One region of the Staphylococcus casei genome, then DNA from elsewhere that is predicted to be linked to it. Evidence: predicted binding sites of a transcription regulator. Region 1 holds the regulator's gene; the other holds the start of a gene.
What was found. Region 1 encodes CtsR, which represses protease genes until heat stress. Its sites were predicted from a motif close to ATGGTCAATAAAGGTCAAACA; they were not measured.
Positions count from the first base shown of each region.

Region 2: clpB (ATP-dependent chaperone ClpB) is a predicted target of CtsR. The motif match lies at 3,557-3,577, and genes of this name have one in related genera.

Region 1 is NZ_CP125718.1:2,413,442-2,429,994, reverse strand. Features, by position in the region: rRNA gene QMO72_RS11855 (16S ribosomal RNA) at 1-665, shown strand, start outside; tRNA gene QMO72_RS11850 (tRNA-Ile) at 769-845, shown strand; rRNA gene QMO72_RS11845 (23S ribosomal RNA) at 1,038-3,959, shown strand; rRNA gene rrf (5S ribosomal RNA) at 4,041-4,155, shown strand; gene pdxR (MocR-like pyridoxine biosynthesis transcription factor PdxR) at 4,361-5,734, opposite strand; gene pdxS (pyridoxal 5'-phosphate synthase lyase subunit PdxS) at 5,836-6,723, shown strand; gene pdxT (pyridoxal 5'-phosphate synthase glutaminase subunit PdxT) at 6,725-7,300, shown strand; gene QMO72_RS11820 (NupC/NupG family nucleoside CNT transporter) at 7,434-8,648, opposite strand; gene QMO72_RS11815 (CtsR family transcriptional regulator) at 8,805-9,266, shown strand; gene QMO72_RS11810 (UvrB/UvrC motif-containing protein) at 9,285-9,836, shown strand; gene QMO72_RS11805 (protein arginine kinase) at 9,829-10,839, shown strand; gene QMO72_RS11800 (ATP-dependent Clp protease ATP-binding subunit) at 10,854-13,316, shown strand; gene radA (DNA repair protein RadA) at 13,690-15,060, shown strand; gene QMO72_RS11790 (PIN/TRAM domain-containing protein) at 15,138-16,196, shown strand.
Region 2 is NZ_CP125718.1:1,993,673-2,010,225, reverse strand. Features, by position in the region: gene QMO72_RS09685 (Cof-type HAD-IIB family hydrolase) at 1-756, opposite strand, end outside; gene QMO72_RS09680 (metal-sulfur cluster assembly factor) at 870-1,178, shown strand; gene QMO72_RS09675 (acyltransferase family protein) at 1,458-3,287, shown strand; gene clpB (ATP-dependent chaperone ClpB) at 3,626-6,235, shown strand; gene QMO72_RS09665 (YjzD family protein) at 6,378-6,569, opposite strand; gene QMO72_RS09660 (beta-ketoacyl-ACP synthase III) at 6,800-7,741, shown strand; gene fabF (beta-ketoacyl-ACP synthase II) at 7,753-8,997, shown strand; gene QMO72_RS09650 (MFS transporter) at 9,201-10,436, shown strand; gene QMO72_RS09645 (DUF3899 domain-containing protein) at 10,505-10,879, opposite strand; gene opp3b (oligopeptide ABC transporter permease) at 11,126-12,052, shown strand; gene opp3C (oligopeptide ABC transporter permease) at 12,052-13,119, shown strand; partial or broken gene QMO72_RS09630 (ABC transporter ATP-binding protein) at 13,137-14,219, shown strand; gene QMO72_RS09625 (ABC transporter ATP-binding protein) at 14,209-15,153, shown strand; gene QMO72_RS09620 (peptide ABC transporter substrate-binding protein) at 15,174-16,553, shown strand, end outside.

The DNA of each region.
Region 1 (16,553 bases):
GCCTGGGGAGTACGACCGCAAGGTTGAAACTCAAAGGAATTGACGGGGACCCGCACAAGCGGTGGAGCATGTGGTTTAATTCGAAGCAACGCGAAGAACCTTACCAAATCTTGACATCCTTTGAAAACTCTAGAGATAGAGCCTTCCCCTTCGGGGGACAAAGTGACAGGTGGTGCATGGTTGTCGTCAGCTCGTGTCGTGAGATGTTGGGTTAAGTCCCGCAACGAGCGCAACCCTTAAGCTTAGTTGCCATCATTAAGTTGGGCACTCTAGGTTGACTGCCGGTGACAAACCGGAGGAAGGTGGGGATGACGTCAAATCATCATGCCCCTTATGATTTGGGCTACACACGTGCTACAATGGACAATACAAAGGGCAGCTAAACCGCGAGGTCATGCAAATCCCATAAAGTTGTTCTCAGTTCGGATTGTAGTCTGCAACTCGACTACATGAAGCTGGAATCGCTAGTAATCGTAGATCAGCATGCTACGGTGAATACGTTCCCGGGTCTTGTACACACCGCCCGTCACACCACGAGAGTTTGTAACACCCGAAGCCGGTGGAGTAACCATTTATGGAGCTAGCCGTCGAAGGTGGGACAAATGATTGGGGTGAAGTCGTAACAAGGTAGCCGTATCGGAAGGTGCGGCTGGATCACCTCCTTTCTAAGGATATATTCGGAACATCTTCTTTAGAAGATGACAGAGGGATAACATTGACATATTGTATTCAGTTTTGAATGCTCATCGGAGTATTCAACAAAAGAATGGGCCTATAGCTCAGCTGGTTAGAGCGCACGCCTGATAAGCGTGAGGTCGGTGGTTCGAGTCCACTTAGGCCCACCATTTTTTTATTTGTACATTGAAAACTAGATAAGTAAGTAAAATATATAGATTTTACCAAGAAAAACCGAGTGAATTAGAGTTTTAAATAAGCTTGAATTCAAAAAGAAATAATCGCTAGTGTTCGAAAGAACACTCACAGATTAATAACATTTTGGGTTTTTAACCGACTTCGTCGTGTTAAAAGTCAAAAAAGATTAAGTTATTAAGGGCGCACGGTGGATACCTTGGCACTAGAAGCCTATGAAGGACGTTACTAACGACGATATGCTTTGGGGAGCTGTAAGTAAGCTTTGATCCAGAGATTTCCGAATGGGGAAACCCAGCACGAGTTATGTCGTGTTATCGATATGTGAATACATAGCATATTCGAAGGCAGACGCGGAGAACTGAAACATCTTAGTACCCGCAGGAAGAGAAAGAAAAATCGATTCCCTGAGTAGCGGCGAGCGAAACGGGAAGAGCCCAAACCAACGAGCTTGCTTGTTGGGGTTGTAGGACACTCTATACGGAGTTACAAAAGAACAAATTAGACGAATCATCTGGAAAGATGAATCAAAGAAGGTAATAATCCTGTAGTCGAAAGTTTGTTCACTCTTGAGTGGATCCTGAGTACGACGGAACACGAGAAATTCCGTCGGAATCCGGGAGGACCATCTCCCAAGGCTAAATACTCTCTAGTGACCGATAGTGAACCAGTACCGTGAGGGAAAGGTGAAAAGTACCCCGGAAGGGGAGTGAAATAGAACTTGAAACCGTGTGCTTACAAGTAGTCAGAGCCCGTTAATGGGTGATGGCGTGCCTTTTGTAGAATGAACCGGCGAGTTACGATTTGATGCAAGGTTAAGCAGTAAATGTGGAGCCGTAGCGAAAGCGAGTCTGAATAGGGCGTTGAGTATTTGGTCGTAGACCCGAAACCAGGTGATCTACCCATGACCAGGCTGAAGTTCAGGTAACACTGAATGGAGGGCCGAACCGACTTACGTTGAAAAGTGAGCGGATGAGTTGTGGGTAGCGGAGAAATTCCAATCGAACCTGGAGATAGCTGGTTCTCTCCGAAATAGCTTTAGGGCTAGCCTCAAGTGATGATTATTGGAGGTAGAGCACTGTTTGGACGAGGGGCCCTTATCGGGTTACCGAATTCAGACAAACTCCGAATGCCAATCAATTTAACTTGGGAGTCAGAACGCGGGTGATAAGGTCCGTGTTCGAGAGGGAAACAGCCCAGACCACCAGCTAAGGTCCCAAAATATATGTTAAGTGGAAAAGGATGTGGCGTTGCCCAGACAACTAGGATGTTGGCTTAGAAGCAGCCATCATTTAAAGAGTGCGTAATAGCTCACTAGTCGAGTGACACTGCGCCGAAAATGTACCGGGGCTAAACATATTACCGAAGCTGTGGATTGTCCGTAGGACAATGGTAGGAGAGCGTTCTAAGGGCGTTGAAGCATGATCGCAAGGACATGTGGAGCGCTTAGAAGTGAGAATGCCGGTGTGAGTAGCGAAAGACGGGTGAGAATCCCGTCCACCGATTGACTAAGGTTTCCAGAGGAAGGCTCGTCCGCTCTGGGTTAGTCGGGTCCTAAGCTGAGGCCGATAGGCGTAGGCGATGGATAACAGGTTGATATTCCTGTACCACCAAAATTCGTTTTGAGCGATGGGGGGACGCAGTAGGATAGGCGAAGCGTGCTGTTGGAGTGCACGTCCAAGCAACAAGACTGAGTATTAGGCAAATCCGGTACTCTTAAGGTCAAGTTGTGATGGGGAGAGGAAATTTTTTCCTCGAGTCGTTGATTTCACACTGCCAAGAAAAGCCTCTAGCTAGAATTTTGGTGCCCGTACCGCAAACCGACACAGGTAGTCAAGATGAGAATTCTAAGGTGAGCGAGCGAACTCTCGTTAAGGAACTCGGCAAAATGACCCCGTAACTTCGGGAGAAGGGGTGCTCTTTAGGGTTAACGCCCAGGAGAGCCGCAGTGAATAGGCCCAAGCGACTGTTTATCAAAAACACAGGTCTCTGCTAAACCGTAAGGTGATGTATAGGGGCTGACGCCTGCCCGGTGCTGGAAGGTTAAGAGGAGTGGTTAGCTTCGGCGAAGCTACGAATCGAAGCCCCAGTAAACGGCGGCCGTAACTATAACGGTCCTAAGGTAGCGAAATTCCTTGTCGGGTAAGTTCCGACCCGCACGAAAGGCGTAACGATTTGGGCACTGTCTCAACGAGAGACTCGGTGAAATCATAGTACCTGTGAAGATGCAGGTTACCCGCGACAGGACGGAAAGACCCCGTGGAGCTTTACTGTAGTCTGATATTGAAATTCGTCACAGCTTGTACAGGATAGGTAGGAGCCTTTGATACGTGAGCGCTAGCTTACGTGGAGGCGTTGTTGGGATACTACCCTCGCTGTGTTGGATTTCTAACCCGCACCATTTATCATGGTGGGAGACAGTGTCAGATGGGCAGTTTGACTGGGGCGGTCGCCTCCTAAAGAGTAACGGAGGCGCTCAAAGGTTTCCTCAGAATGGTTGGAAATCATTCATAGAGTGTAAAGGCATAAGGAAGCTTGACTGCGAGACTTACAAGTCGAGCAGGGTCGAAAGACGGACTTAGTGATCCGGTGGTTCCGCATGGAAGGGCCATCGCTCAACGGATAAAAGCTACCCCGGGGATAACAGGCTTATCTCCCCCAAGAGTTCACATCGACGGGGAGGTTTGGCACCTCGATGTCGGCTCATCGCATCCTGGGGCTGTAGTCGGTCCCAAGGGTTGGGCTGTTCGCCCATTAAAGCGGTACGCGAGCTGGGTTCAGAACGTCGTGAGACAGTTCGGTCCCTATCCGTCGTGGGCGTAGGAAATTTGAGAGGAGCTGTCCTTAGTACGAGAGGACCGGGATGGACATACCTCTGGTGTACCAGTTGTCGTGCCAACGGCATCGCTGGGTAGCTATGTATGGACGGGATAAGTGCTGAAAGCATCTAAGCATGAAGCCCCCCTCAAGATGAGATTTCCCAACTTCGGTTATAAGATCCCTCAAAGATGATGAGGTTAATAGGTTCGAGGTGGAAGCATAGCGATATGTGGAGCTGACGAATACTAATCGATCGAAGACTTAATCAAATATTAAACCAGTTTTGATTGGTAACTTTTAAATTTTACTTACTATCTAGTTTTGAATGTATAATTTCATACATTTCATTGTCTGGTGACAATGGCAAAGAGGTCACACCTGTTCCCATGCCGAACACAGAAGTTAAGCTCTTTAGCGCCGATGGTAGTCGGACTTACGTTCCGCGAGAGTAGGACGTTGCCAGGCAATTTGAGACCCTAAAGGGTCTCTTTTTTTATTATAAAAAGTAGTTTAATATCATTTGAGACTCTTAGGAGTCTCTTTTTATTTATAATAAAACATAAATACAACTATTTCTAATCTCAATAAATTGAGAAGTATAACTTTGGGGAATACCTGAGCTAAAGCTCATGCATAAGAACCACTAATCTCAATAAATTGAGAAGTGGTTCTAAAAAGTTAATGACTTAATGAGTTCATCAATATGAGGTTTGAGTTTGGAAAAAGGGATGCCTCCAAATCCGAGTATGAATTTTGCTGATTGTTCTGTAGGATCATATTTGGTGAATGGTGTGATTTTTAGATTGTGTTTCTCAGCATTTTTAAGGCATTGTTCTAAAGTTAGGCCGTTTGTAACTGTTAATGTAAAATGCATTCCAGCTAAGGCACCATCAATTTTTAGTTGATTTTGAAAAGGTTTAAGTTCATTTAAAATAAATTTTAATTTCTCACTATAAACATTTCTCATTTTATTCAAATGTCTCTCGAAGCTTCCTGACTCCATAAAGTTTGCAACCATTTTTTGTATATGTGCAGGAACAGTATTGCCTTCTTTGTTAGGTAATATATTATAAAGCGTTAATAAATTTTGAGGCAGTACAAGATATGCAATTCTACAACTTGGAAATAAAGATTTAGAAAAGGTACTGATATAGATAACTTTATCTTGAGTATCTAAACTTTGTAATGCAGGAATAGGTTTACCAAAGTAACGAAACTCTGAATCATAATCATCTTCTATAATATATCTATCTTTACTTTGCTGTGCCCAATTTATAAGTTGGGTACGTTTTTTTAAATTCATTACATAACCAGTAGGAAACTGATGTGATGGTGTGACATAGGCAATGTTGTTATCAAATTCATTAAAGTAATGCAGTTCAATACCCGTTTGATTTACAGGTATTTGTTGATATTTAAATTGTTTTTTATCTAAGACTTGTTTAATTGGAGGATAGCTTGGATTTTCAATATAAAACTGAGCATCATTTAGGATATCGGTTAGTAAATTAATGAGTTGTTCTGTGGATGACCCAATGATAATTTGGTCTGGATGACAAGATACACCACGACTATTAAATAAATAATGTGCAATTTCTTGTCTTAGCCCCCATTGTCCTTTAGGGTTTGTGTGCTGTAAGAGATTTAATTGATTATCTTCAAAAGCATCTCGTGCATATTTCCTAAATTGTTGCATTGGAAAGTACTCAGCGTCTATTTCTGATAAATTAAATGCAAAATCATATGTATGATTAATGTTATTTTCAAAATGATCAGGATTAGATAGATTTGAAGAGTGCATATTTCTATTAATAATAGGTAAGGTTTCTATGTCTGATACAAAATAGCCAGAACGTGGTTTAGAATATATGTAACCCTCATCTAATAGAAATTGGTAAGCATGTTCAATTGTTGTATTACTGACCGAAAGATGTTCGCTTAGCGCACGTTTTGAAGGGAATTTATCCCCAGAATGATATTGTCCTTCGATGATTTGTCTTTTTAAATTTTCATATAAATCAATATAGAGATGTTTTTTAGCCATTTTATTCTGACCCCTTAAATTATTTTGGAATTGCCCCTTTTTAAATACCAGTTTATCTTTTAAAATGAATTTAATCAACTAAGTAAAGGGGTAAAATAAATATGTCTAAAGTTACTGGATCCGAAAGAGTTAAAAGAGGAATGGCAGAAATGCAAAAGGGCGGCGTTATCATGGACGTTGTTAATGCAGAACAAGCTAAGATTGCTGAAGAAGCAGGAGCTGTTGCTGTAATGGCATTAGAACGTGTACCATCTGACATAAGAGCAGCTGGTGGCGTTGCAAGAATGGCCAATCCTAAAATCGTAGAGGAAGTTATGAATGCAGTATCTATACCTGTAATGGCTAAAGGACGTATCGGCCATATTACTGAAGCACGTGTTTTAGAATCAATGGGTGTTGACTACATTGATGAATCAGAAGTATTGACGCCTGCTGACGAAGAATACCATTTACGAAAAGATACTTTTACAGTTCCATTTGTATGTGGTTGTCGTAATTTAGGTGAAGCTGCGAGACGTATTGGTGAAGGTGCTGCGATGTTACGTACAAAAGGTGAACCAGGTACAGGTAATATTGTAGAAGCTGTGAGACATATGCGTCAAGTCAATTCAGAAGTAAGTCGTTTAACTGTTATGAATGATGATGAAATTATGACTGAGGCTAAAAATATTGGTGCTCCATATGAAGTATTAAAAGGTATAAAAGAAAATGGACGTTTACCAGTTGTTAATTTTGCTGCTGGTGGTGTAGCAACACCTCAAGATGCAGCATTAATGATGGAATTAGGAGCAGATGGCGTATTCGTAGGATCTGGTATCTTTAAATCAGAAGATCCTGAAAAATTTGCAAAAGCAATTGTACAAGCGACAACACATTATCAAGATTATGAATTAATTGGCCGTTTAGCTAAAGAACTAGGTTCTGCTATGAAAGGTTTAGATATCAATGAATTATCATTAGAAGATCGTATGCAAGAGCGTGGATGGTAATATGAAAATTGGTGTTTTAGCATTACAAGGTGCCGTTAGAGAACATATACGTCATATTGAACTGAGTGGTCATGAAGGCCTAGCAGTTAAACGTGTGGAACAATTAAATGAAATTGATGGTTTAATATTACCTGGTGGAGAATCAACGACTTTACGTCGATTGATGAATCTTTATGGCTTTAAAGAGGCATTACAACAATCTACATTACCTATGTTTGGTACCTGTGCTGGACTTATTGTAATGGCTAAGCATATTGCTGGAGAAGAAGGATATTTAGATAAACTAAATATCACCGTCGAAAGAAATTCGTTTGGTAGACAAGTAGATAGCTTCGAAAATGAACTAGATGTTAAGGGGATTGCTAAGGATATTGAAGGTGTGTTTATTAGAGCCCCACATATTGCCGAAATACATGAAGGTGTAGAATTACTTAGTACTGTTGGTGAAAAAATTGTTGCTGTGCAAGAAGGACAGTACCTAGGTGTATCATTCCATCCAGAGTTGACTGATGATTATAGAGTGACACAGTACTTTATAGATCATATTGTAAAATCAGCGCTGACTGAAACAGTATAATCAGTATGCAGAAGCACTTGAAGGTATAGTATATGTATAAGGACTATCGTTTCATATACTTCGGGGAACAATTCTAATCGTAAAAATAAACAGAGCATGTAAGGTTCATAAACCTTACATGCTCTGTTTTGTATTAAATAAAGAATCCTGCAATTGCTGCTGAAATAAATGAAACGAGTGTAGCACCGAACAATAGTTTTAAACCAAAGCGTGCAACCATATCGCCTTTTTCATTATTAAGTGATTTGATTGCCCCCGAAATAATACCGATTGAACTAAAGTTTGCAAATGAAACTACAAACACTGAAATAACACCTTTTGCGTGATCACTCATATCTTTAACAGTGCTAAGACTTTGCATGGCAACAAATTCATTTGATAATAATTTCGTTGCCATAATTGAACCTGCTTGTACCGCATCGTTCCAAGGTATACCTATTAAGAATGCGAATGGTGCAAATACAAAGCCAATAAGCGTTTGGAAATCCCAAGTAATGCTTCCTCCCGAAATGCCTGTGAAAATAGCACTTACGACACCATTAAGTAATGCGATAATAGCGATGTAACCGATCAACATTGCTCCAACAATGATTGCGACTTTAAATCCATCTAAAATATATTCGCCTAACATTTCGAAGAAAGATTGTTTCCCAGATTCACTTTCTTCAACGATTAACTTATCTTCTTTTGCTTCTACTTTATAAGGATTAATGATAGAAGCGATAATAAAACCACCAAAGAGATTTAAAGCTACTGCTGTCACGACGTAACGAGGTTCAATTAACGTGAAGTATGCACCAATAATTGAAGCTGAAACAGTAGACATAGCCGAAGCAGTTAATGTATAAAGACGTTGCCTTGGTATATGTGCTAATTCTTTTTTCAATGAAATAAATACTTCTGATTGTCCCAAAATAACTGCCGCAACAGCATTGTATGATTCTAAACGGCCCATGCCGTTAATTTTCGATATTGCTAAGCCTAATACATTGATAATCCATGGAAGAATACGTGTATATTGTAAAATACCAATTAATGCTGAAATAAAAACAATTGGTAGTAATACATTAAAGAAAAATGGTGGGTTTTTCGGATCGACAAATTCAAATCCGCCAAACACAAAATTTACACCTTCTGCTGCTTTTGCTAACAAATAATTAAATCCTTCTGAAATTCCACCAATGACAGTGATACCAAATTTTGTTTTTAGCAAAATAAAGGCAAAAACAAGCTGTATTACGAGTAAAAGTCCTACGTATTGCCAGCGAATATTTTTTCTGTCGGAACTAAAAAGAAACGCTAGGCCGAGAAATACTGCAATACCGATCAAACCTATGATAATATGCATAATTACTTCATCCCTTTTATTTTTTCTTAATACCTATAATACAACAAATTAAGGACGTCTAACATCCATAATTAAAAATTTTTAAAACATATTGGTTGAAAAAGGTCAAAGTTGGTCATATAATATAGTCAAAGAAGGTCAAAAGAGGTGATAATCATGCACAACATGTCTGACATCATAGAACAGTACATTAAGAAATTATTTGAAGACGCCAATGAAGACGTTGTAGAAATTCAGCGTGCAAATATTGCACAACGCTTTGACTGTGTGCCTTCACAATTGAATTATGTAATTAAAACACGATTTACAAATGAACATGGCTACGAAATTGAAAGTAAAAGAGGTGGCGGTGGCTATATTCGAATCACGAAAATTGAAAATAGAGACGAAACAGGTTACATTAATCACTTACTGCAACTTATAGGGCCATCAATATCTCAACAACAAGCGTACTATATTATAGATGGTTTACTGGATAAAGAATATATCAATGAAAGAGAAGCGAAGATGATTTCGGCTGTGATTGATAGAGAAACATTAAAAATGGATGTATTATCGAGAGATATTATACGGGCTAATATTTTAAAAAGATTATTGCCTGTAATAAATTATTATTAAAAAGTGAGGTGTTTAGTCGTGCTATGCGAAAATTGTCATTTAAACGAAGCAGAAGTAAAAGTAGCTGTGAAAGGACAAGAAGGCGTTAATGAAAAATGGGTCTGTCCAACATGTGCGCAAGGAGGTAACCCTTGGACACAAAATCAACATATACAGTCCCAAGACGACATTGAAGGTGCTTTTGTTGTAAAACAAATATTACAGCACTTAGCTGCTAAACATGGTATTGATTTTGATGAAATTGCTTTTAAAGAAGAAAAAAGATGTCCTACGTGCCGCATGACTTTGAAAGATATTGCGCATGTCGGTAAATTTGGATGTGCAGATTGCTATGCTACATTTAAAGATGACATTATCGATATTGTACGACGCGTGCAAGGTGGCCAAATTGAGCACATAGGTAAAACACCTCGATCTTCATATAGAAAGTTAGCTTTAAAAAAGAAAATCGAAGAAAAAACAACACATTTAAACCAACTTATTGAAGATCAAAACTTTGAAGAGGCCGCCGTTGTCCGAGACGAAATCAAAGCATTAAAAGAGGATAGCGAGGTGAGTAGTGATGAGTGAAAATAATATCAGCGCATATATGAGTGAATGGATGCGCGATAAAGATGAAAGCCCGATTGTAATGTCTTCAAGAATACGATTGGCTAGAAATTTAGAAAATCATGTTCATCCGCTCATGTTTCCGTCCGAGCAAGAAGGTTTTAGAGTAATTAACGAGGTTCAAGATGCGCTTCCAGATATGTTTATACAACGTTTAGACACTATGGATCAACAAAGTAAATATAAACTGGTTGCCAAACATCTTATCAGCCCAGAACTTATTAGACAACCTGCTTCTGCAGTGTTATTAAATGAAGATGAATCTTTAAGCCTCATGGTCAATGAAGAAGATCATATCCGTATACAAGCAATGGGCAATGATTTATCATTACAAACCTTATTTGAAAAAGCTTCTAAATTAGATGATACTTTAGATAGTGAATTGGATATTAGTTTTGATGAACATTTAGGTTATTTAACGACATGTCCAACTAATATTGGTACAGGAATGCGAGCAAGTGTGATGTTGCATTTACCTGGTTTAACGATTATGAAGCGTATGAATCGTATCGCTCAAACAATTAACCGATTTGGTTTTACAATAAGGGGTATATATGGTGAAGGATCGCAAGTTTATGGCCATATATATCAAATTTCAAATCAACTGACTTTAGGTAAAACAGAAGAAAATATTATAGAAAGTTTAACCGAAGTTGTTCAGCAAATTATTAACGAAGAAATGCAAATTCGTGAACGTTTAAATGAACATAATCATACCGAAACGTTAGATAGAGTATATCGTTCGTTAGGAATATTAAAATATAGTAGACTAATATCTATGGAGGAAGCTTCTCTGAGATTAAGTGAAGTTAAACTTGGCATTGATTTAGGCTATATTGAATTAGAAGATTTCAAATTTAATGAATTGATGATTGCGATACAATCACCATTCTTATTAGATGATGAAGATGAAAGAGTAGTAAATGAAAAAAGAGCAGATATTTTAAGAGAACATATAAATTAGGAGGTCATGCTATTATGCTATTTGGTAGACTGACAGAACGTGCGCAGCGCGTACTAGCACATGCTCAAGAAGAAGCAATTCGCTTAAATCATTCAAATATTGGAACAGAACATTTACTTTTAGGATTGATGAAAGAACCTGAAGGTATTGCAGCAAAAGTATTAGAGCAATTCGATATTACTGAAGAAAAAGTAGTAGAAGAAGTAGAAAAATTAATCGGTCACGGACAAGAGCAAATGGGTGCATTACATTACACACCTAGAGCGAAGAAAGTAATCGAATTATCCATGGATGAAGCAAGAAAATTACATCACAATTTTGTAGGTACAGAGCACATTTTACTTGGCTTAATTCGTGAAAATGAAGGCGTAGCTGCACGTGTATTTGCTAATTTAGATTTAAATATCACAAAAGCACGTGCACAAGTAGTTAAAGCTTTAGGTAGTCCTGAAATGAGTAATAAAAATGCGCAAGCAAATAAATCAAATAACACGCCAACACTAGACGGTCTTGCACGTGATTTAACTGTTATTGCAAAAGATGGCACGTTAGATCCTGTGATTGGTAGAGACAAAGAAATCACTAGAGTTATTGAAGTATTAAGCCGTCGTACTAAGAATAATCCAGTGTTAATCGGTGAACCTGGTGTAGGTAAAACGGCAATTGCTGAAGGTTTAGCTCAGGCAATTGTGAACAATGAAGTGCCTGAAACGTTAAAAGGTAAACGTGTGATGTCACTTGATATGGGGACAGTAGTAGCTGGAACTAAATATCGAGGTGAATTTGAAGAACGTCTTAAAAAAGTAATGGAAGAAATCCATCAAGCAGGAAATGTGATTCTATTTATTGATGAATTACACACATTAGTAGGTGCCGGTGGAGCTGAAGGTGCTATTGATGCATCCAATATTTTAAAACCAGCGCTTGCACGTGGAGAATTACAATGTATCGGTGCAACAACTTTAGATGAATATCGTAAGAACATTGAAAAAGACGCTGCGTTAGAACGTCGTTTCCAACCTGTTCAAGTTGCTGAACCAACAGTTGAAGATACTATTGAAATTTTAAAAGGATTGCGTGATCGTTATGAGGCACATCACCGTATTAACATTTCTGATCAAGCATTAATTTCAGCAGCAAAACTAAGTGACCGTTATATATCAGATCGTTTCTTACCTGATAAAGCTATCGATTTAATTGATGAAGCAAGTTCTAAAGTGAGATTGAAAAGTCATACAACACCGCCAAACTTGAAAGAAATCGAACAGGAAATTGAACAAGTTAAAAATGAAAAAGATGCTGCAGTACATGCACAAGAATTTGAAAATGCAGCTAACCTTCGTGACAAACAAACTAAATTAGAAAAACAATACGAAGAAGCAAATGACAAATGGAAGAACACGAAAAACGGTGAAAACACTTCTTTATCTGAAGATGATATAGGTGAAGTTATTGCAGGATGGACAGGTATACCATTAACTAAAATTAATGAAACAGAATCAGATCGTCTACTTAATTTAGAAGATACACTTCATCATAGAGTCATTGGTCAACAAGCTGCGGTAACTTCAATAAGTAAAGCAGTAAGACGTGCACGTGCTGGATTAAAAGATCCGAAACGCCCAATTGGAAGCTTTATTTTCTTAGGTCCTACAGGTGTAGGTAAGACTGAATTAGCACGTGCTTTAGCAGAATCTATGTTTGGTGAAGATGATGCAATGATTCGTGTTGACATGAGTGAATTCATGGAAAAACATGCAGTCAGTCGTTTAGTTGGTGCCCCTCCAGGCTATGTAGGCCATGATGATGGTGGACAATTAACTGAAAAAGTAAGACGTAAACCATATTCAGTAATCTTATTTGATGAAATTGAAAAAGCACATCCTGATGTCTTTAATATACTATTACAAGTATTAGATGATGGACATTTGACTGATACGAAAGGGCGTCGTGTTGATTTCCGTAATACTGTAATTATCATGACATCAAATGTTGGTGCACAAGAGTTACAAGATCAACGTTTTGCAGGATTTGGTGGTGCCTCAGAAGGCGAAGACTACGAAACAATCCGTAAAACAATGATGAAAGAATTGAAAAATGCTTTCCGCCCTGAATTCTTAAACCGTGTAGACGATATCATTGTATTCCATAAACTTTCTAAAGATGAATTGAAAGAAATTGTTACAATGATGGTTAATAAACTTACTAAACGTTTATCTGAGCAAGATATAAACATTGAGGTTTCAGAAGCGGCTAAAGAAAAGATTGCAGAAGAAGGGTACGACCCAGAATATGGTGCTAGACCATTAATTCGTGCAATTCAAAAAACAGTAGAAGATAACTTGAGTGAATTAATTTTAGATGGCAACCAAATCGAGGGCAAAGCAGTTAAGATCGATCATGATGGTAAAGAATATAAATATGACATTCAAGAAAGACAAGCACCATCAAAAGATAAAGAAATAACAGAATCATAATATTAAAATATGTGAAAAAGTGCGCTTCTCAAATGTGTGAAATTCGTTTGGGAAGCGTATTTTGTTGTGCGTATTTTAAGAATCATTATGTGGACAATGTGTATGTGATTGCGTTATTGATATGCACACTTATAAAGGGGGATATGCTATATTTCCCAGTAAATATATATAATATTGTTGGTACTATTAAGAAAAGCGTGATATTTTATTTAAATAGTTATTGTAGATAGGCATACATCAACAAAGCGCAAATATATCTCACGATAAAAACGCGTAAATTAAAAACAAAAATAATATGTTCATGATTAAAGTTTGTTTTTAATCAAAGAGAAGTATAAAATAGATTTGTTCAAAGAAAGATGGAGGTGCAATTTTGGCCAAAAAGAAAGTGATTTTCGAATGTATGGCGTGTGGTTATCAGTCACCAAAATGGATGGGAAAATGTCCAAATTGTGGTGGTTGGAATCAAATGGAAGAGGTTGTCGAGCAAAAGACAGCAAGTCCGAAGCACGGCGTACGAACTCGCGATAATGTTTCTAAAGTACAGAAGTTAAACGACATCAAACAAGAAACTACACCACGTGTTAAGAGTAAGTCAGATGAATTTAATCGCGTGTTAGGTGGCGGGATTGTAAATGGTTCATTAGTCTTGATTGGTGGGGACCCTGGTATAGGGAAATCCACATTATTATTACAAATTTGTGCAGCGTTATCACAGTCACATAATGTCTTATATATCACTGGTGAAGAATCATTAAGCCAAACGAAATTGAGGGCAGAAAGATTGGATGAGGATTCAAGTCAGTTAAATGTGTTTGCTGAAACAGATTTGGAAATTATACATGAAACCGTAAAACAATTAAAACCTGATTTACTTGTTGTCGATTCTATCCAAACGATATTTCATCCTGAAATTAGTTCAGCACCTGGTTCCGTTTCGCAAGTCAGAGAGAGCACCCAAAGCCTTATGAACATTGCTAAACAAATGAATATCGCAACATTTATTGTCGGGCATGTTACAAAAGAAGGTCAAATTGCTGGTCCCCGCCTATTAGAACACATGGTGGATACTGTTCTATATTTTGAAGGTGATGAACATCATGCCTATCGTATTTTAAGAGCGGTAAAAAACCGTTTTGGTTCTACAAATGAAATGGGTATTTTTGAAATGAAGCAAAGTGGATTAAAAGGCGTTGCAAACCCTTCTGAAATGTTTTTAGAAGAACGGTCAACTAACGTGCCAGGTTCTACAATTGTTTCTACTATGGAAGGTACGAGACCGTTATTGATAGAAGTACAAGCATTAGTCACTCCTACTACTTTTAATAATCCACGACGTATGGCTACAGGTATTGATCATAATCGTTTGAGTTTACTCATGGCTGTATTAGAAAAGAAAGAAAATTATTTACTTCAGCAACAAGATGCTTATATTAAAGTTGCTGGTGGTGTAAGATTAACCGAACCGGCAGTCGACTTAGGTATCGTTGTAGCCACAGCTTCAAGCTTTAAAGATCAAGCCGTAGATGGTTTAGATTGCTTTATCGGTGAGGTCGGCTTGACCGGAGAAGTAAGACGTGTATCACGCATTGAACAACGTGTACAAGAAGCGGCGAAATTAGGTTTTAAACGTGTCATTATTCCAGAGACAAATATAGGCGGTTGGCAATTTCCAAGTGATATTAAAGTTATAGGTGTCAAAAGTGTAAACGACGCTTTGAGATACGCTTTAGCTAAACAATAAGGCTATAATAAATTTAAGAGCTTACAGATGACTCAAGTTAAGTCTAGCTAGTTTGCTTGAGAAGGGAGAATGAAAACTTGAACATGTTAAGACTCATTGTAATCTTGTGCTATGTTATTTTAGGTGCAAGTTTAGGTGTATATTTCATCCCTGAAATCACAATTGATGCTGGTTTAGCTGACTATACACTATTAACGAACAACTATTTCAATGGTCTACTAGGGATTTTAATATTCTTTTTAATCTTTGGATGGTTTATTAAAAGAGTAACTTTAGCATTGAAAGAATTAGAACAAACAATTATGCGTCAAAGTGCTGTAGAAATTTTATTTGCTACAATTGGGCTGATTATTGGTTTGCTTATTTCTGTTATGATATCTTTCATTTTTCAAATCATCGGCAACACTGTATTAAATCACTTTGTACCCATTATTATTACAATTATTCTGGGTTATCTTGGATTCCAATTTGGCTTACGTAAGCGTGATGAAATGTTGCTATTCTTACCAGAAAATATGGCGCGCTCAATGTCTATTAATGCTAGAAATGCAGTACCTAAGATTATCGATACGAGTGCGATTATAGATGGTCGTATTTTAGATATTATTGAATGCGGATTTATTGATGGAGAGATATTGATTCCACAAGGTGTTATTAACGAATTACAATTTGTTGCAGATGCAAATGATAGTGTGAAACGTGAAAAAGGTCAGCGTGGGTTAGATATTTTAAATAAACTTTATGATACAGACCACCCTACGAGGATTATACATCCGACTAAGTCACATAGCGATATTGATGCAATGTTAATTAAGTTAGCGCAACATTATAGAGCGCACATTATTACCACAGACTTTAATCTGAATAAAGTGTGCCATGTGCAAGGGATTCAAGCACTAAATGTTAATGATTTATCTGAAGCTATTAAACCCTCAGTGCATCAAGGTGATCGTTTTAGTCTATTACTCACGAAAATGGGTAAAGAATCGGGCCAAGCGGTAGGATACTTAGATGATGGCACGATGGTAGTAGTTGATAACGCTAAGAAACATATTGGGGAGCATATTGATATTGAAGTTATCAGTTTATTACAAACTTCATCAGGAAGAATTATTTTTGCTAAAAAGCTAAACTAGATGAGTTATTAAGGTTTCAAATGAATTGATCACTATAATTTCATTTGAAACCTTTTTATTATTGAGAAAGAGTGAATTTAAGCACAGTGATATCATAATAGGCCTTAAAGTGCTACAATAGATAGCGAAATTGTATTACTATATGATGTGTTGAAGTCATAAAATGAAGTGTTAATAGATTGTATAGTAGTGCTTTAAAAAAATATAAGCTATGGTATTATTAATAGGCGACAGAATAACAACTTTATGAAGCGTTAGTACTAAATTTATTATGAATTTTCAATGTGTTGGGTTAAAAATCATTTAACGTAATAAACAAGAATATGTAATGAATTTTAAAACGCAATATGCTATTAA
Region 2 (16,553 bases), 420 kb from region 1:
TGAATATGTAGTTTCATTAGCTACGTGTTTTAACTCATCTAATCCATTATCCATTGCGATACCGTATTTAGCATATTTAATCATTTCTAAGTCATTATCTTCATCTCCAAATGCAATAATTTGGTTATGATCAATGCCGAGGTGTGATTTAACATAATCAATGCCTCTAGCCTTGCTAATACCTTCTTTTACAATTTCAATAACTGGAAATGGTGATCCCCATCTGCGGTGCTCAATATTTTCAGCATAAAAGTGCGTGAGCATTTTTTTAACTCTAGGAATCATCACTTCTTCAGCTTCTACTAAAATGGAAGTCGGTGAAGCTGTTAATGAAGTCAATAAATCACCAGTTTCTATTTTAGGCGTTCCCATTGAAAAGCCATCGAATAATTTTTGGTCAAAGTTATTAAGAAAGACGTGATCTTTGATTTCTGCAATAATATTTGAGACACCATAATCATTTAATGACTGAATAATTTCTTTAGATAATTCTAAATCTAAAACATCATGCTTTGTTTTAAAGCTATTATCTTTAGGATGGTGAACATAGGCACCATTAAAGTTAACTACAGGCGTGTCCATATGAAGTTCATGGTAATAGATTTGACTCGCTCTATAAGGGCGTCCGGTTGCTATCATGAGCTTATGACCTTGTGATTGTAAAGTTTTTAATACTTGTTTGGTATAAGTAGGAATTACTTTTTCATCGTTTAAAAGTGTACCATCTAAATCTAAGCAAATTAAATAAGGTTTCATGCAAATCTCCTTAATGTTTAATAATTGATGTATCAATATCATAGCATTTTATTGGCGTTTTGTAAGATATTTGATATATTGTTAATATGATTAATAACGAAGAGGTGAGACAAATGGACGAAGGATTAAAAGATAGTATTTTAAATGCGCTTGAAATGGTTATAGACCCTGAGTTAGGAATTGATATTGTTAACTTAGGTTTAGTATATAATGTAGACGTTGATGATGAAGGTATTTGTAAAGTAGATATGACTTTAACTTCTATGGGTTGTCCAATGGGGCCACAAATTATGAACCAAGTTAAAATGGTCTTGGCAGAAATACCTGAGATTTCAGATACAGAAATAAATATCGTTTGGAGCCCGCCATGGGACAAAGATATGATGTCTCGCTATGCTAAAATTGCGTTAGGTATCGGTTAAACGATAAATAGAAATGATTAAGAGAACTAGCCACATGAGGACCGTATCAAAATGCGGAACTCATGAGGTTAGTTCTTTTTTAATTTTAAAACTCAAGAACTTCCTTTAATAAATAATATAAGTCCGAACCATTAAAAAAGTAAAAATTTGTATCGTACAAATCATTAAAATAATTGCATTTATATTACAAAAGTATTACAATCGGCTAGTAAAATGAAAGTAGATTTACGCTGTAGATAAAGCGTTATTTTAAAATTTTTGGATGGAAGTATGATAAAAATGAGTAATGATTCAAGTAAGCGTTGCGATAAAACACGTGATACACGCTATATGCCTGGCTTGGATGGATTAAGAGCAATTGCTGTTATAGGCATCATTATCTATCATTTAAATAGGCAGTGGCTTACGGGTGGCTTCTTAGGTGTAGATACATTTTTTGTTATTTCAGGCTATTTAATTACCAGCTTATTATTAAAAGAGTATGAAGAAACAGGCATCATTAATTTGAAAAACTTTTGGTTACGGCGTGTTAAGCGACTCATACCTGCAGTTATCGTCTTAGTTTGTATGGTGGTGTTAGCTACGCTCATTTTAAAACCAGATCAAATTGTAGGTATCAAACATGATGCATTCGCTGCAGTGCTTTACGCATCTAATTGGTGGTATATTGCTTCAGATGTAAATTATTTTGAACAGTTTGCGTTTATGCCACTTAAACACTTATGGTCATTAGCAATTGAAGAACAGTTCTACATATGCTTTCCAATTGTATTAATCACATTATTACTAACTGTTCGGAAATATCGTAATGTGACATTAATTTTTTGGATCATTTCATTAGTATCTTTGTTTGTAATGATTATGATTTCGCAACCGCATACGGGTCATTCACGTGTTTATTTTGGAACCGATACAAGACTGCAAACAATGCTCTTAGGTGTAATGTTTGCATTCTTATGGCCTCCATTTAAATTAAAGAAAAACCCAAATATTGCTATAAGACATGTCGTTGATACGGTTGGGGTATTAAGTATTATTTGTCTATTAAGCCTATTTATTTTGGTCGATGATAATAGTGATTGGATATATAATGGCGGATTTTATTTGATTTCAGCAATGACACTGTTTGTAATTAGTAGTGCAGTACATCCAACAGGATACTTTGCTCGGATACTTGGTAATCCAGTATTCGTATATATTGGCAAACGGTCATATAGTTTATATTTATGGCATTTTCCGGTGATAAGTTTTTTACATAGTTACTTTGTAGACGGGCAAATCCCTATTTATGTGTATATTATTGATGTGGGAGTAACCATCATTTTTGCAGAATTATCTTATCGCTATATCGAAACGCCGTTTAGAAAATATAGTTTCCGTGTTTTCACATTAAACCGTTTTAGAAAAATCCCATTCTTACGAACAGTGGCTTTAATCATTATTCTAATTCCATCATTGCTTATTTTTGCGGGGGCATTTGATCATTTAGGTAAAGATACTACAGCTAATAAGAAAATGTCTTATCATACTACAGGCAATCATAAGTTCAAAGAAAAGTCTAAAACTGTTTCTCTCAAAGAAAAATCAAAAGAAAAGCAAGCCAAAGTACATAAAAATAGTAAAGTATATTCAGACTTGAAACCTTTACTTATTGGGGATTCTGTAATGGTAGATATTGGAGAAGCTTTTACTAAACATGTGCCTAATGCCATTATTGATGGTCAAGTTGGACGTAATTTGTATGAAGCTACGCCACTCGTTGAACAAAATTATAAAAAATATGCTAATAAAAATGAGCAAGTAGTTCTAGAGCTAGGGACAAATGGTGATTTTTCAAAAGAGCAATTGAACGAACTGATAAGTAAATTTGGAGATGCCAAAATTTATTTAGTAAACACGCGCGTTCCGAGAAATTATGAAACGCATGTAAATAGTTTGATGGCTGATGCTGCTAAAAACCACTCAAATGTAACGTTAGTAGATTGGCATAAACGTTCAGAAGGCCATTCTGAATATTTCGCGCCGGATGGTATTCATTTAGAATATTCAGGCGTTCAAGCTTTAACTGACGAAATATTAAAACAGATGGTTCCTAAGAAAAGTAAATAATAAATTTTATTTATCGTGCCTAAACGAAATGAAAAATAATATGATAGAAAGCCCATTTCAACATAACGTTGGAGTGGGCTTTTATTCATTTTTTACAATAATTAAAATATCGGAAATATGTAATGAAATATAAGTGTAAATTGATGGTTTAAACACGTTAATAAAGGGGCAAAACATTGATGTATACTGCTTGAAATTTTAGTGTTTTATTTGAAAAAAATACAAGCTTTTGTGTTGATTATCTAAATAAAAAGGACTATAATAAACTTAAGGTCAAAGAAAGTCAAAGTCAAACTTGCTTTCCATTGATCAAACACTAAATGGTGAGGTGAATCATTTTGGATATTAATCAAATGACCTATGCAGTTCAAGGCGCTATACAAAAAGCTGTTGAATTAGCAAAAGAAAATGAAAATCAAAACATTGAAATTGAAGCTGTACTTATGGCAGCACTTGAAGAAAATGATAGTTTATTTAAAAGTGTTCTAGAACGTGCCAATATTGAAACAGAAGCACTGATAAATGCATATAAAGAAAAATTAAAACAATACCCATCTGTGCAAGGCGATAACGTACAGTACGGACAGTATATTAGTCAAAAAACGAATGAACTGTTTAATAAAGCTGAAAGTTATATGAAATCTTATGAAGATGAATATGTTTCTATGGAGCATATTATTCTTGCTGCAATGGACATAGACGAAACGACACAACAATTTGTCGCCAATAAAAAAGAAGTGATAACTGAGATTATAAAAAAAATAAGAGGGGGAAATCACGTGACATCACAAAATCCAGAAGCAAATTACGAAGCATTAGAAAAATATGGACGTGACTTAGTTGAAGAAGTACGTCAAGGCAATATGGATCCGGTTATAGGACGAGACGAAGAAATACGTAATGCTATTAGAATTTTAAGTAGAAAAACGAAAAACAATCCTGTACTTATAGGTGAACCTGGTGTAGGTAAGACTGCTATCGTTGAAGGATTAGCGCAACGTATTGTACGTAAAGACGTACCAGACGCTCTATTAGATAAGACGATTTTTGAATTAGATTTAAGTGCTTTAGTTGCCGGAGCAAAATACCGTGGTGAATTTGAAGAACGCTTAAAAGCAGTGCTTAAAGAAGTTAAAGATTCAGAAGGTAGAATTCTTCTATTTATTGATGAGATTCACATGCTTGTAGGTGCAGGTAAAACAGAAGGTGCCATGGATGCAGGTAACATGTTGAAACCAATGCTTGCACGCGGTGAATTGCATTGTATTGGTGCTACAACATTAAATGAATATAGAGAATATATTGAAAAGGATTCAGCGTTAGAACGTCGTTTCCAAAAAGTAAACGTTGCTGAGCCAGATGTAGAAAATACAATTTCTATATTACGTGGATTAAAAGAACGTTATGAAGTTTATCATGGTGTACGTATTCAAGACAGAGCTATAGTAGCAGCCGCAGAATTATCAGATCGTTATATTACTGATCGCTTCTTACCAGATAAAGCAATCGATTTAGTCGATCAAGCTTGCGCAACGATACGTACAGAAATGGGATCTAACCCAACAGAACTAGACCAAGTTAATAGACGTGTCATGCAATTAGAAATTGAAGAATCTGCATTGAAAAATGAATCTGATAACGCAAGTAAACAACGATTGCAAGAACTACAAGAAGAATTATCTAATGAAAAAGAAAAACAAAATGCAATACAATCACGCGTAGAAGAAGAAAAAGGAAAAATTGCTAAATTACAAGAAAAACGTTCAGAATTAGATGAAAGTAGAAAAGCTTTAGAAGAAGCTGAAACGAATTATAATTTAGAAAGAGCAGCTGAGTTACAACATGGTAAAATTCCAGCATTGGAGAAAGAATTACGTGAATTGGAAGAAGCATTCCAAGATGAGCAAAGTGGAGACACTGACCGTATTATTCGAGAAATTGTAACTGATGAAGAAATTGGAGATATCGTAAGCTCATGGACAGGTATTCCAGTATCCAAATTAGTTGAAACGGAAAGAGAAAAACTATTAAATCTGGCAGATATTTTACACAAACGTGTTGTTGGCCAAGATAAGGCTGTTGATTTAGTCTCAGATGCGGTTGTAAGAGCGCGTGCAGGGATTAAAGATCCTAACAGACCAATTGGTAGCTTCTTATTCTTAGGACCTACAGGTGTCGGTAAGACAGAATTGGCTAAATCCTTAGCATCTACGTTATTTGATTCAGAAAAACACATGATTCGTATTGATATGAGTGAGTACATGGAAAAACACTCTGTCTCTCGTTTAATTGGCGCACCTCCAGGTTATGTAGGTCATGATGAAGGTGGACAATTAACAGAAGCAGTTCGTCGTAACCCATATTCAGTTATATTGTTAGATGAAATTGAAAAAGCACATTCAGATGTATTTAACGTACTCTTACAAATACTTGAAGAAGGTCGTCTCACAGATTCTAAAGGACGAGAAGTCGATTTTAAAAATACAATTATTATTATGACTAGTAATATTGGTTCACAAATTTTATTAGAAAATGTTAAAGATACAGGTGTTATCACAGAATCTACTGAAAAATCTGTAATGACAAGTTTGAATCAATATTTCAAACCAGAAATTATTAACCGTATGGACGATATTGTGCTCTTTAAACCATTAACAATCAACGATATGAGTTTAATCGTTGATAAAATATTGACACAATTAAATATTAGACTTATGGAACAGCGTATTTCTATAGAAGTTTCTGATGAGGCAAAAGCATGGCTAGGAAAAGAAGCATACGAACCTCAATTTGGTGCACGTCCTTTAAAACGTTTTGTACAGAGACAAATTGAAACACCATTAGCGCGTAAAATGATTAGAGAGAATTTACCAGAAGGTACATCCATTCATATAGATTTATCAGATGACGGCTTGACGTTTAAAGATATCAAACCCGAAACGTTATAAAGATAATTAATATATATAAATTACAAAGTAGAACAGCCCCCGTATCAGTAGTCATACTTTTTACGGGGGCTGTTTTATAATAATGTGTTAAATAAAAAACTGCCACAAAGTAATGAAACTTTGTCGACAGTTTAAAATATGTCTAATGTTGTTTAGAATCATTGGACGTTGGCTTAATAACCATATCAAATAACACTACAATAATTGTAAATATAACTGCTACAACAAGAGGTGTGATTAGGTTAAGTGGCCCGCCACCCTCTAAACTATTTAATACAAAATTAATCATTTCTAATAAGACAATAGACCAAAATAGAACTATGAGGTATTTCATTATGTAATGCCTCCAATATAATAAATATATCTCTATTATAAATAAGAAAACGCTATTTGTATAGTAAGAAAAGTATTAAAGCATATTTTTGCGTTATAGCTAAATATGCTTTAAATTATAATAAAATATGCAATTATACACACATATTAGAGGTAGTTCTTGTATTTGAAATGTGTATTATGTTAAATTAATACCTGGTAATAAAAATTAAATTAAGAAGGTGTTCGACCATGGACGTGGGTATTAAAGGTTTTGGTGCATATGCACCTGAAAATATAGTAGACAATGCCTATTTTGAAACATTTTTAGAAACAACAGATGAATGGATTTCTCAAATGACTGGTATTAAAGAAAGAAGATGGGCTAGTGAAGAGCAAGAAACATCTGATTTAGCATATGAAGCAAGCATAAGAGCAATAGCAGATGCTGGAATTGAAGCCTCTGATATTGATATGATATTAGTTGCGACTTCTACAGGTGATTTTCCTTTTCCAACAGTAGCTAATATCCTTCAAGATAGATTAGGCGTTGGTAAAGTTGCATCTTTAGATCAACTCGCTGCGTGTAGTGGTTTTATGTATTCGATGATTAATGCTAAACAATTTGTACAATCTGGTGATTATAAGAATGTACTTGTTGTAGGTGTAGATAAATTATCTAAAATTACTGATTTTACCGATCGTTCCACTGCAATTTTATTCGGTGATGGTGCAGGCGCTGCTGTTATCGGAGAAGTATCAGAAGGACGTGGTATTCTGAGCTATGAATTAGGTTCTGATGGCTCAGGTGGTAAACATTTATATTTAAATCCAGAAAATGGCAAAATATTTATGAACGGTCGTGAAGTATTTAAATTTGCAGTTAGGATTATGGGCGAAGCATCGAATAATGCAGTAGCTAAAGCAAATTTAAAACCAGAAGATGTTGATATGTTTGTGCCTCATCAAGCAAATATTAGAATTATGGAATCGGCGAGAGAACGCTTAGGTATACCGAGAGAAAAGATGAGTGTTTCAGTTGATAAATATGGTAATACCTCTGCTGCTTCAATTCCATTAAGTATTGCGCAAGAACTGGAAAATGGCAAAATTAAAGACGATGACGTTTTAGTGTTAGTAGGTTTTGGCGGCGGTCTGACTTGGGGCGCTGTTACATTGAGATGGGGAAAATAGGAGGATAAACTATGAGCAAAGAACAACGTGTTGTAATAACAGGCGTCGGCGCATTATCACCTCTAGGTAACGATGCAAAGACGACGTGGGATAATGCATTAAAGGGCGTAAATGGTATTGATGAAATTACTCGTTTAGATGTATCAGATTTCAATATTAATTTGGCTGGAGAGTTAAAAGATTTTAATATTGAAGATCATATCGAGAAAAAAGAAGCACGTCGTATGGATAGATTTACACAATACGCAGTTGTTGCGGCTAGAGAAGCAGTGAGTGATGCTAAATTAGATATTAATGAAAACACTGCAAATAGAATTGGCGTATGGATTGGTTCTGGAATTGGCGGTATGGAAACTTTTGAAATTGCACATTCACAATTATTAGAACGTGGACCTAGACGTGTAAGTCCATTTTTCGTACCAATGTTAATTCCAGATATGGCTACGGGACAAGTATCTATCGATTTAGGTGCGAAAGGCCCTAATGGATCTACAGTCACTGCTTGTGCTACTGGTACAAATTCTATAGGTGAAGCTTTTAAAATCATTCAACGTGGTGATGCAGATGCCATGATTACTGGTGGTACGGAAGCACCAATTACTCAAATGGCAATTGCAGGATTCAGTGCAAGTCGTGCATTATCTACAAATGATGACAAAGAAACTGCTTGTCGACCATTCCAAGAAGGCCGTGATGGCTTTGTTATGGGTGAAGGCGCAGGTATTGTTATACTTGAATCCCTTGAATCAGCGAAAGCAAGAGGCGCAGAAATTTATGCGGAAATCGTTGGTTACGGTACAACAGGAGATGCTTATCACATTACTGCACCTGCACCTCAAGGAGAAGGTGGCTCACGTGCTATGCAAGCTGCTTTAGATGATGCAAACATTGAGGCTAAAGAAATACAATACCTTAATGCTCACGGTACAAGTACACCAGTTGGAGACTTAACAGAAGTGCAAGCAATCAAAAATACATTTGGCGAAGCTGCTAAAACATTGAAAGTAAGTTCAACTAAATCAATGACAGGTCATTTACTTGGAGCGACAGGGGGCATTGAGGCGATATTCTCTGCACTTTCAATTAGAGATAGTCGTATTGCACCAACGATTCACGCTGTCACACCAGACCCTGAATGTGATATCGATATTGTGCCTAATAAAGCAGAAGATTTAGATATTACTTATGCAATGAGTAATAGTTTAGGTTTTGGTGGACACAATGCGGTAATTATATTGAAAAAATTTGCTGATTAAAAAATAATATTTAATCACTAATATAATAAATAAAAAGTGGATGTAATCAGTTGTTAGATGATTATATCCACTTTTTGTATACCAATTTTTATAAATTTAGGTCTATTTAAAAATTATTTTTTAGCAATTAGTTAATGTGAAAATAAACTTTTCATAATATCTACTTCATGTATAATTGAGCGTAAAGTTGTGAAGGAGGGATTATGTTGAAAAAGTTTTTTACATTATCCGCCACTTTGAAGTCAAGACTAATTGCAGATTTTATTTTGATTATTGCAAGCCAAGCTGTGCTCCCTTTTATGGCGCTCTATTTAACAAGTAAAATTAATGCTATATTTGCAGGTGTGTTTTTAATAATTAATATTATCGTTAACTTTGGCATGTCTTTTTTAGGCGGTTATTTAGGAGACAATTATAATAGGAAAACAGTAGTGAATTATGTTCATTTTTTATATGCTATTTGTCTTATTGTTTTAAGTATTACAGTAACGATGGATGGTATTGGTTTAATTATTTTTTGTGCAAGCATTTTTATTTTTCAAATGCTCTTTGCAGTAAGTTCACCTATATTTGAAGCTGCTATCATGGATGCAATTTATGACGACGTACGTGAGTACGTATACCGATTAAATTATTGGATGTTTAATGTTGGTACAGCAATAGCGATGGTACTTGGAGCTGTGCTTTATTTAGGTCATAAGCGCATGCTTTTTATATTGTTTTTCTGTGCAATGTTGATTAGTTGGTACTTATTTAAGAAGTATTATGATGTACAACAATTTTATAGTGAAAAAAATGAACTAACCTCACGTTTTAAACATTTTATAAATAGTTATCAAGTTGTTATTCAAGATAAATATTATATGCTATTTAATTTAGGCTATATGATGGTTATCATGGCTGAACTAAGTTTGAATTCATATGTAGTAGTGAGGTTGAAATCTAATTTTGAATCATTACATTTCTTAGGATTTTATATTGATGGTGTACGCATGTTTTCTGTGATTATGATTATCAATACGATAGTTGTTGCGACGCTTACCTTTGCAGTCAACCAACTCATATCTTATACTTCTAAAAAAGTATTCTTTTTGTATGGAGTTGTGTTGTATACAGGAGGTTATATCATTTTAACTTCAGCAAATTCCTTTTGGGTGTTGTGTTGTTTTGCTATCGTTGCTACATTGGGCGAACTGATATATTCTCCGATTCAAAATGAGCAACGCTTTAGAATGATTCCGAAAAATCAACGTAGTACCTATGCGACTTTTAATATGATTTCATTTTATGGTGCTAATGTATTATCACGATTGGGATTGATTATGGGTGTGGTGCTGTTACCATGGATGATGTCGGTATATGTAGGCGTTATCGTATTACTTGGATTTGTGCTACTATATTATGCTTTGTTTTATAATCCGCATTTAGATACAAAATAAAAGACTGTATGAAATATTGTTAAATAGATGACAATATTTCATACAGTCTTTTTTAATTTAAGTAACATTTAGAGCATAAAAGAAATCGAAATAGAGCATAATAAATATATAATATTACAAACAAATCCAGTGATGACCCAGGGGGTAATAGAATAATGCTCTTTTTTCACTTGTCCTGGTTTAAAAAACGCGTCTTTTTCTAAAGCATCTCTATGTTTTTGACTAGAGAGTTGATATTTTAATCTTCTAAAACCATAACTTGTAGGATCTAATACACCTTCTTGAACGATGATAATAATGAAAAATATAATCGTTAAGATGATAGATATGTAAAACAGTAAATTCATAAAATGAACTAAAGTATGGACGGTAAAGAGCCAAAAAGCTAAAGATAACAGAGGTGTGAAAAGTCCCCATATGAGTATATTGTGATTGCTTCTCATTTTTATGCCTCCTCTTTTCAATAAATTTATTGTAACTTAATATAACTAAAAAAAGAATAATAATATCTATAAATTCTTTTGTATCAATGTTTTTGTTAGTTAATAAATTATTTTGTTAAAATATTCTTTATTAATGTAAAGCAAAACAATATTGCTTAATAGATGAACTGAATATATAATTGTTATTAAATATTTCTGAATATTTCGAAAGGGAATGTTTATTTTGAAAATAAAGGGGGATAAATTATGCTTAAATATGTTTTGAAACGTTTAGGGTATATGATTTTATCATTATTCATTATCGTAACGATTACATTTTTCTTAATGAAATTAATGCCAGGATCACCATTTAATGATGAAAAGTTAAGTGAAGATCAAAAGCAAATTTTAAATGAAAAATATGGATTGAATGATCCTGTACCAGTACAATATGCAAGCTATTTGAAAAATGTAGCGACAGGTGACTTCGGTAATTCATTCCAGTACGATAATCAACCCGTGTGGGAATTAATACAGCCACGATTATTACCATCACTTGAAATGGGACTTATAGCAATGGTAATTGGGGTTATATTAGGATTAATTTTGGGGATTATAGCAGCGGTACGGCAAAACAGTTGGGTTGATTACACAGCCACAGTGATTTCAGTTATAGCAGTGTCTGTACCTTCATTTGTACTAGCGGTACTTTTACAATATGTATTTTCTGTAAGATTACATTGGTTTCCTGTCGCCGGATGGGAAGGTATATCAACAGCAGTTTTACCTTCATTAGCACTTTCAGCAGCAGTGCTAGCAACTGTGACTAGATACATAAGAGCAGAAATGATAGAGGTATTAAGTTCAGATTATATTTTATTAGCGCGTGCAAAAGGTAATTCTACGATGAGAGTGTTATTTGGACATGCATTGAGAAATGCTTTGATTCCAGTAATTACGATTATTGTACCGATGTTAGCTAGTATTTTAACTGGTACTTTGACAATTGAAAATATTTTCGGTGTGCCTGGTTTAGGGGACCAATTTGTTAGATCTATTACTACAAATGATTTTCCTGTGATTATGGCAACAACAATTTTATTCAGTACACTATTTATTGTTTCTATCTTCGTTGTAGATATTCTTTATGGTGTTATTGATCCACGTATTCGTGTACAAGGAGGTAAAAAATAATGGCTGATAAAAGAAATGAAAAATTAACAGATGACCATTCAAATGCAGTGATGTCACATACCTCTGAAGCAATTCCGGCAACTGATTTTATTAGAAGTAACAATGACATTTCAAAAGAACCAGAAATGCAAAGAGAAAGTAAAAACTTTTGGCAAGATGCATGGGCCCAATTGAAGCGTAACAAGTTAGCAGTCGTTGGTATGATTGGACTTATTATTATTGTATTACTTGCATTGATAGGGCCACTGGTAAGTGCACATGATTATGCTGATCAAGATGTTGACAGACGTAACTTGCCAGCAAAAATTCCAGTGTTAGATCAGATACCATTCTTACCCTTTGACGGTGAAGGCGCAAAAGGCGTTGATGCTTATAAGGAAGCAGGTGTTAAAGAGCATTTCTGGTTTGGGACTGACCAATTAGGTAGAGATTTATGGTCAAGAACATGGCAAGGCGCTCAAGTTTCTTTGTTTATTGGTGTTGTAGCTGCTTTATTAGATATATTTATTGGTGTTGTCTATGGTGCCATATCCGGGTTCTTTGGGGGACGGATAGATAACGTCATGCAACGTATCATTGAAGTCGTAGCATCTATTCCAACGCTTATCGTCGTTATATTGTTCGTGCTGATATTTGAACCCTCTATTTGGACAATTATATTAGCGATGGCTATTACAGGATGGATAGGTATGAGTCGTGTTGTGCGTGGAGAATTTTTAAAATTAAAATCACAAGAATTTGTGTTGGCATCTAAAACATTAGGTGCTTCAAAATTAAAATTGATTTTCAAACATATTTTACCTAATACATTAGGGGCAGTAGTAGTAACATCTATGTTCACGGTACCCAATGCGATATTCTTCGAAGCATTCTTGAGCTTTATCGGTATTGGTGTACCTGCGCCTAAAACATCATTAGGTTCACTTGTTAATGATGGTAGAGCGATGTTATTAATACATCCACATGAGTTGTTTATACCAGCAATTATATTAAGTTTATTAATCTTATTTTTCTACTTGTTTAGTGATGGATTACGAGATGCATTTGACCCTAAAATGCGTAGATAATAAAGGAGGCAACAGATATGTCAGAACGAATATTAGAAGTTAACAACTTGCATGTTTCCTTTGATATCGATGCAGGGGAAGTGCAAGCAGTCAGAGGCGTCGATTTCTTTCTAGATAAAGGAGAAACATTGGCGATTGTTGGTGAGTCAGGATCTGGGAAATCCGTGACGACTAAAGCAATCACGAAGTTATTCCAACGTGAATCAGGTCGAATTAAAAAAGGAGAAATCAATTTTTTAGGTGATGATTTATCAAAAAAATCAGAACAGGAATTGATTAAGTTACGAGGCAAAGACATTTCAATGATCTTCCAAGATCCTATGACTTCGTTGAATCCAACGATGAAAATTGGTAAACAAGTTATGGAACCTTTGATGAAACATAAAAATTATAACAAGATTGATGCGAAAAAAAGGGCGCTAGAGATTTTGAATATGGTTGGTTTACCAAATGCAGAGAAACGGTTTAATGCTTATCCCCATCAATTTTCAGGAGGGCAAAGACAGAGAATTGTTATTGCAACTGCATTAGCGTGCGAGCCTAAAGTATTAATCGCTGATGAGCCAACCACAGCACTTGATGTAACGATGCAAGCACAAATATTAGAATTAATGAAAGAATTACAAGATAAGATAAGCACGTCTATTATCTTTATTACACATGATCTAGGCGTTGTTGCTAACATTGCAGATCGTGTTGCGGTGATGTACGGTGGTCAAATGATAGAAACTGGAGAGGTAGATGAGATATTTTACGATCCAAAGCATCCTTATACATGGGGACTGTTATCATCTATGCCCGATTTAACGACAGGGTCAGAAACTGAGTTATTAGCTATACCGGGCACGCCACCAGATTTATTACATCCACCCTAAGGAGATGCATTTGCAGAACGAAGTCAATATGCATTAGATATTGACTTTAAGTCGCCACCACCTTGGTATCAAGTATCGCCAACACATTTTGTGAAATCATGGTTGTTAGATGAACGCGCACCTCATGTTGATCCACCAGAAATGGTACAAAAACGTTTACGTAACATGCCGAATAATTACGATAAACCTCAACAAGTAGAAAGGGTGTCGTTTGATGGACAATAATAAAGAAGTATTACTACAAGTGAAAGATTTAAAACAATATTTTAATAAAGGTAAACATAATGAAGTAAGAGCCATTGAAAACATTTCTTTTGATGTATTTAAAGGAGAAACATTTGGATTAGTAGGGGAATCGGGATGTGGTAAATCTACAACTGGTAAAGCAATTATTAAATTAAATGATATTACAGATGGTGAAATCTTGTATGAAGGTATAGATATACAAAAGATTAAAAATCGTAAAGACTCATTAAAATTTAATAAAAAAATACAAATGATTTTCCAAGATCCATACGCTTCTCTAAACCCAAGGTTGAAAGTTATGGATATTGTGGCAGAAGGCATTGATATTCATAAACTTGCTACTGGTGTGAAAGATCGTAAAAGACGTGTATATGATTTATTAGAAACAGTAGGGTTGAGTAAAGAGCATGCAAACCGCTACCCACATGAGTTTTCAGGGGGGCAAAGACAACGTATAGGTATTGCTAGAGCTTTAGCAGTGGAACCTGAATTTATTATTGCGGATGAACCTATCTCAGCATTAGATGTGTCAATTCAAGCGCAAGTTGTCAACTTGTTGTTAAAATTACAAAGAGAACGAGGAATTACATTCCTATTTATCGCCCATGACCTTTCTATGGTTAAATATATTTCTGACAGAATTGCAGTCATGCACTTTGGTAAAATCGTCGAATTAGGTAGTGCAGATGAAATTTATAATCACCCATTACATCCATATACACAATCACTTCTTTCTGCTGTACCACAGCCAGATCCAGAGAGTGAAAGAATACGTAAAAGAACGATTTTTAAAGAAGATACATCTAAAAATAACCAAAGAGTATTGCATGAAGTACGTCCAAGTCATTATGTATTTACAACAGATGAAGAAGCTGAAACGTTAAAATCACAAATACAAAAAGCATCTGTATAACAGGGGAAAGGGGGATTTCGATGAAAAAATTCAAAATATTTACCATACTTATAGCGTTATCTGTTGTGTTAGCAGGTTGTAGTAGTGCAGAAGGTGTATATTCAGATAAAGGCCAAGTATTTAGAAAAGTACTACCACAGGATATATCATCATTGGATACAGCACTTGTAACAGACACAGTATCATTTGATGTGTTTAACCAAATATATGAAGGTTTATATACATTAGATAAAAATGATAAAGCACAGCCAGGTGTAGCGAAAGAAATGCCTAAAAAGAGTAATGGCGGTAAGACGTTAACAATCAAGCTGCGTAAAGATGCCAAATGGTCAAACGGTGATCCAGTAACAGCACAAAACTTTGAATATGCTTGGAAACGTGTCGTCAATCCTAAAACAGCATCAGAGTATGCATATATAATGTATGATTTGAAAAATGCGGAAGCAATTAATACAGGTAAAAAAAATATAGATGAATTAGGCGTCAAAGCTGTGAACGACCATACACTAAAAGTAGAATTAAATAAACCCATTCCTTATATCAGTGAATTGTTAGCATTTGCGACATTTATGCCGCAAAATGAAAAAGTAGTGAACAAATACGGAGAACAATATGGGACAACCGCTGAAAAGTCAATCTATAATGGCCCATTCAAAGTAGAGGACTGGAAAGTTGAAGATAAAATTCAACTTGTGAAAAACAAAGACTATTGGGATAAGAAAAAAGTACATTTAGATCGAGTAAACTATAAAGTGTTGAAAGATCAACAAGCGGGTGCTTCATTATATGATACAGGATCAGTTGATGATACGCTTATTACTGCTGATCAAGTTGATAAGTATGAAGGCAATCCTGGTCTGAAAAAACGACTGTTAGCAAGTACATTTTATGTCAAATTAAACAGAGACAATGTTCCTGAATTTAAGAATAAAGACTTAAGACTTGCGATTTCTCAAGCCATTGATAAAGAAGGCTATGTGAATGCGGTTAAAAATAATGGTTCGTCAGCAACTGATGGTTTTACATCTAAGTACACTGCAAAATCGCCTGACGGTAAGGATTTTACAGAATCGATTCAATCGCCATTATCATATAATCCTAAAGCAGCGAAAAAGCATTATGACAAAGCGAAAAAAGAATTAGGTATTAACAACCTAACATTCACGATGAACACAGAAGATACAGCTGATGCAAAAATTTCGGCAGAGTATATCAAGGCCCAAGTTGAGAAAAATTTACCTGGCGTTACAATGAAGATTAAGCAACTACCATTTAAGCAAAGAATAAACCAAGAACACTCAGAAACATTTGAGGCTTCGCTTTCTGGATGGGGTCCAGATTATCCAGATCCATTAACATTCTTAAGTATTATGACGACAGGTAATGCGTCTAATAACACA